Buchnera aphidicola (Therioaphis trifolii): one gene and its partner. The protein of the gene in region 1 interacts with the protein of each later gene in a pairwise test. Links are inferred from orthologs where the notes say so. Each region holds a gene or a part of one and is shown in the gene's direction. Other genes may lie near its edges.

The links. Proteins that work in one complex are often made in the same cells at the same time.
Region 2: the proteins of D9V81_RS00935 (region 1) and rpsE interact in binary tests that used the Escherichia coli proteins (3 or more experiments, as listed by UniProt). The link is inferred for Buchnera aphidicola (Therioaphis trifolii) from one-to-one orthologs.

What each region holds. Positions count from the first base shown.
Region 1 is NZ_CP032996.1:200,156-203,383, forward strand. What follows is about bases 110-3,049. They hold D9V81_RS00935 (exoribonuclease II), read left to right. Parts: upstream 110-577; coding sequence 578-2,521; downstream 2,522-3,049. Other genes in these bases: D9V81_RS00930 (enoyl-ACP reductase), read left to right, coding at 110-519; D9V81_RS00940 (YchE family NAAT transporter), read left to right, coding at 2,633-3,049. Also shown: more of D9V81_RS00930, read left to right, coding at 1-109; more of D9V81_RS00940, read left to right, coding at 3,050-3,228. UniProt on the Escherichia coli protein: Involved in mRNA degradation. Hydrolyzes single-stranded polyribonucleotides processively in the 3' to 5' direction.
Region 2 is NZ_CP032996.1:358,097-360,991, reverse strand. It holds rpsE (30S ribosomal protein S5), read left to right. Parts: upstream 1-1,143; coding sequence 1,144-1,647; downstream 1,648-2,895. Other genes in the region: secY (preprotein translocase subunit SecY), read left to right, coding at 2,288-2,895; rplO (50S ribosomal protein L15), read left to right, coding at 1,842-2,291; rpmD (50S ribosomal protein L30), read left to right, coding at 1,655-1,837; rplR (50S ribosomal protein L18), read left to right, coding at 763-1,131; rplF (50S ribosomal protein L6), read left to right, coding at 227-763. UniProt on the Escherichia coli protein: With uS4 and uS12 plays an important role in translational accuracy. Many suppressors of streptomycin-dependent mutants of protein uS12 are found in this protein, some but not all of which decrease translational accuracy (ram, ribosomal ambiguity mutations).

The sequences.
Region 1 (3,228 bases):
GTACATTCTATTGCATATAGTCCAAAAATACAATTTTCAAAAAATTATCTTGAAACAATTAATAAAAAAGATTTTATAAAAACAAATTATATTACTTCTTATAGTTTAATATCTATGATACAAGAATGTAAACATAGATTAAATATTGGATCTTCAATAGTTACTTTAACATATTTAGGATCACAAATTGTAATACCTTATTATAATGTAATGGGAATTGCAAAAGCTTCTTTAGAAGCTAATGTTAAATATATATCAAATAATTTTAAAAAAAATCAATTCAGAATTAATGCTATTTCTGCTGGACCTATTAAAACAATTTCATCATATAATATTCCAAATTTTAAAAAAATATTAAATTATTCAAAACATTTTTCTCCTATTCAAAGATTAGTAACAATTGAAGAAATTGGAAATACCGCAGCATTTTTATGTTCAAATTTATCTAGTGGTATTACAGGACAAATTATTTATGTTGATGGAGGTTTAAGTACATCTATGATGAATCATTTATATTAGTTTAATATAAAATTATTAATTAAAAATTTTATTTTTTTTAATATTTTAGGTATATTTTATGTTACAAAAAAAAAATTTTTTATTACAATTAAAAAATAAATTAGTATTAGAAGATCAGAAAGTAATAGGTATTGTTGAAAAACATGATAATAGATTTGGTTTTTTAAAATCAAAATTTAAAATTAATTATTTTATTCCATCCAAATATATTAAAAAAGTAATAAATGGAGATAAAATTTTAGTAAAAATTTGTGTCAAAAAAAATAAAAAATTTGCACAACCTTTAATATTAATTAAATCATTTTTAGATATTTTTATAGGTACAATTATAAAAATAGGATTAAAAATTTTTATTCAACCTCATTATCCTTTTTTAAAAGAATTAATAATTTGTCATTTTGATAATCAAAATTTTGGTGTAATAAAAAAAGGAGATTGGTTTTTTGCAAAATTAATACAACATAAATTAGATAATTATAAAGATTTTAATGCAAAATTAATAAAATTTATTTCTTCAAAAAATGATAATTTATTACCATGGAAAGTAATTTTAACATATTATAATGTTAAAGTTTTTTTTCCTAAATTTAATATTAATAATTTAAATTTTAATAAAAATATTTTTCGAAAAGATTTAACTGACTTAACATTTATTACTATAGATAATGATTCTACAAAAGATATAGATGATGCTATATTTGTTGAAAAAATAGATAATCAAAATATTAAAATTATTATAGCTATTTCAGATCCTACTTCTTATATTAATCCAGATAGTGATTTAGATATTATTGCTTCAAATAGATTATTTACAAATTATTTACCAGGTTTTGATATTCCTATGTTACCAAAAATATTATCAGAAGATATGTTTTCTTTACATCCTAATTTAAAGAAACCAGTTTTAGCTTGTGAGGTTATTATTGATCAGTATGGTAATATATCTAAAAAAATAAATTTTTTTTTAGCATTTATTAAATCATATGCTAAATTAAATTATAATAATGTTTCAAATTGGATTAATGGTATTGGAATTTGGAAACCTGATAATAATAAAATTATTAATCAAATTAATTTATTATATAAATTATGTAATAGAAGAATATTATGGAGAAAAAAAAATGCACTAATTTTTAAAGATACGCTTGAATATAAATTTCATCTTTCTGATAATTATGATATTATAAAAATTTCTGTTGAATATAGAAATATTGCACATAAAATGATTGAAGAAGCTATGATTATTGCAAATGTTAGTGCAGCAAATTTTTTATCTAAACATTTAGGTTTTGGAATTTATAATATTCATTTAGGTTTTAATACGGTAAATGCTAAACATGTTTCTTTAATTCTTAAAAAATATGATATTAATATTCATTATAAAAAAATTATTACTTTAATGGGATTTTGTGAATTATATCGTGTATTAAATTCATTTTCTAATAATTATATAAATTATCGAATTCGAAGATATCAATCATTAGGAACAATTAGTACAATTCCTAAACCTCATTTTGCTTTAGGATTCAATCAATATTTAACTTGGACATCTCCAATACGAAAATATAGTGATATGATTAATCATAGATTATTAAAAAATATTATTTTAGGATATCCCTCAAAAAAACCTAATAATAATATTATATCAAAAATTATTAATTGTAAAAGACGGCATCAAACAATTAAAAAAAATATAACCAATTGGTTATATATAAAATTTTTTAAAAAAAATAATTATTTTAATAAAATTTTTATAGCAAACATTTTTGATATTTTAAATTCTGGAATAAAAGCACGTTTATTAATTAATGGTGCAAATATATTTATTCCTATTACATATATGTATCATTACAATAAAAATTTTATATGTGATCGAAAAAATGGAATTTTATATTTTAAAGATAAAATATTATATCGAATATCTGATGTAATAAAAGTAATAATTTTAAATATTAATACTCATGAAAATATTATAATTGCTAAACCATATATAAAATTATAAATATATTTAAAATAAATTTTTATTTTAAATATATTTAATAATTGAATTATAATTTTATATAAAATATCAAATTTTTATTTTTTTTAACATAAAAAATATTTAGGAGATTTCTTGAATAATTTAAATATAGATTTTAAAAATTATTTACATTTTTTTTTAGGTTTATTTGCTGTAATTAATCCTATTGGTATGATTCCTATTTTTATAGCAATGACAGGTTTTCAATCTACTAAAGAACGAAATAAAATAAATATTATTTCAAATATAACTGCAGCTTTTATTTTAATTATTTCATTATCTTTAGGTAATATGATTTTAAATTTTTTTGAAATCTCTATAGAATCATTTAGAATTGCTGGAGGAATATTAATAATTAGTATTTCAATATCTATGATTCATGGAACTTTAATGAATAATTTAATAAAAAATAAAAATAAAAATAAATTTTTTTATAACAAAGAAAATATTAGTATTATACCTTTAGCTATGCCATTAATTGCTGGTCCAGGAGCAATTAGTTCTACTATTATATGGAGTACACATCATAATAATTGGAATAATAAATTGGGTTGTATTTTAGTAATATTATTATTTTCTTTTATTTGTTGGATATTTTTCCAAATTGCTCCTATTTTTATTAAAATTCTTGGATCAACAGGTATTAATATATTAACAAGAATTATGGGATTATTATTAATGTCATTAGG
Region 2 (2,895 bases), 160 kb from region 1 along the record:
TTTAAAATATTTTAATGGAAAACCTGTTATAGATGAGATTAAAAGAATAAGTAAACCTAGCCTTAGAATTTATAAAAAAAAAAATAATTTACCTATTGTAATGGACGGTTTAGGAATTGCTATTTTATCTACTTCAAAAGGTATTATGAGTAACAAAATGGCTTATAAATTTGGATTAGGTGGAGAAATTATTTGTACAGTATCTTAACTTTTGGAGATTTTATATATGTCTCGTATTGCAAAAAAACCTATTTTAGTTCCTGATAATATTAATATTTCTTTAAATAAAGAAAATATTACTATTATCAAAGATAATCAATCTATTTCACAAAATATACATAATTCTGTTCAAATTAATTATAATGATAATAAATTGTTTTTTAAATCAAAATCTAATAATTATAATGGTTGGATGCATGCTGGTACTATGAGATCTTTAGTTAATTCTATGATTTTAGGAGTTACAATAGGTTTTTCAAAAAAATTACAATTAATTGGTGTGGGTTATCGAATTAGTTTAGAAAAAAATAATGTATTAAATATGTCTCTTGGGTATTCGCATATTATTAAATATGTTTTACCCATAAATGTTTTTGCAACAATTATTTCTTCTACAGAAATTATTTTAAAAAGTATTAATAAACAACTTTTAGGTCAAGTTGCAGCAAATTTGAGATCAAAACGTAAACCTGAAGTTTATAAAGGTAAAGGAATACGTTATTTTAATGAGTATATACGTATTAAAGAGGCTAAAAAGAAATAATGAATATATTAAAAAATAAAAAAAATGCTCGTATACGAAGAAGTTTAAAAAATCGTATTCGTTTTAAAAATTTAAATATTATTCGTTTAGTAGTACATCGAACTCCACGTCATATATATGCTCAAATTTTTGATTCAAAAAAATCTATTGTTTTAGTATCTGCTTCAACTGTAGAAAAAAAAATTCGAAAAACACTTAATTCATATACTGGAAATAAAAAGTCTGCAAGTATCATTGGTACAATGATAGCTCATCGTGCTTTAAAAAAAGGTATATGTTCTGTATCTTTTGATCGTTCTGGTTTTAAATATCATGGTCGAATACAAATTTTAGCAGAATCTGCAAGAAAAGCAGGATTAAAATTTTAAGGATATAATAACATGATTTATCATGAACAACAAAATAATATTGATTTAAAAGAAAAATTAATTACAGTAAATCGTGTTTCTAAAACTGTTAAAGGTGGTAGAATTTTTTCATTTACAGCATTAACAGTAGTTGGAAATAATAAAGGTAAAGTTGGTTTTGGTTATGGTAAAGCAAAAGAGGTGCCTGCTGCTATACAAAAAGCAATGGAACAAGCACGTCGTAATATGTTTAATGTTATTATTAAAAATGGAACTTTACAACATGCAGTAAAAGGTTCACATACTAGTTCTACAATTTTTATGAAACCCGCTTCTAAAGGAACAGGGATTATTGCGGGAGGAGCAATGCGAGCGGTTTTAGAAGTTGTTGGTATACATAATGTATTAGCAAAAACATATGGTTCAACAAATCCTATTAATGTAGTTCGGGCAACAATTAATGGTTTAAAAAATATGCAATCACCAGAATCTATTGCTGCTAAAAGAAATAAGACTATTTATGAAATATTAGGATAATTTAAAAATGATAAAAAAAATTTTTATTACGCAAATTAAAAGTAGTATTGGTCGTTTACCTAAACATAAAGCAACAATATTAGGTTTAGGATTACGGAGGATTGGTCATACTGTAATTAGAAAGGATACTCCATCTATTCGAGGAATGATTAATAAAGTATCTTATATGATTAAAATTACAAGAGGATAAAAAATTGTATTTAAATACTTTAAAATTTGTAAAAAATTCAAGAAAAAAAAAAAAAAGAGTTGGTCGTGGAATTGGTAGTGGTTTAGGAAAAACATGTGGTAGAGGACATAAAGGTCAAAAATCAAGAACAGGTGCAAGTATTAGAAGGGGTTTTGAAGGTGGTCAAATGCCTTTATATCGACGTATTCCAAAATTTGGATTTTCTTCTTACAAAAAAAATCTTAAAATGGAAGTGAGATTATCAGATATTAATAAAATACCTAATAAAATAATTAATATAGAGATATTAAAAAAATTTAATATTATTAAAAAAAATATTAAATATGTGAAAATTATTAATACAGGAAAGTTAGATAAAAAAATTGATATTAAAGGTTTAAAAGTAACAAAAAGTGTTTTTTCGATTATTAAAAAATTAGGTGGAAAAATTGAGGAAATAGTTTCAAAAAAATGATTAATATCATGCAATATAAATTAAAAAATTTTAGTAAAACTTTGTTAGAATTAAAACAAAGAATTGTTTTTGTAATTTTTGCAATAATAATTTTTCGAATTGGTTTTTTTATACCTATTCCTAGTATAAATATTTCTATGTTATCAAATTTTTTAAAATTGCAAAAAAATACAATTATTGATTTATTTAATATGTTTTCTGGTGGTGCATTAAGTCATGCTTCTATTTTTTCATTAGGTATTATGCCTTATATTTCTGCTTCTATTATTATGCAATTATTATCATTAAGTATCAAACGATTATCAGATATTAAAAAAGAAGGAGAAATTGGAAAAAAAAAGATTTATCAATATACCAGATTTATTACTTTAATTTTATCAATTATACAATCTACTATAATATCATTTTCTTTACCAAAAATATTAAGTATACAAATATTGATACCTAATCCAAATTTTTATTTTTATTTTAGTACAATATTAAGTTTAAGTACTGGTACAATGTTATTAATGTGGTTAGGTGAATTAATTACTGAATGTGGTATTGGAAATGGTATTTCTATTATTATGTTTATTGGTATTATATCTAAGATACCTTTAAATAT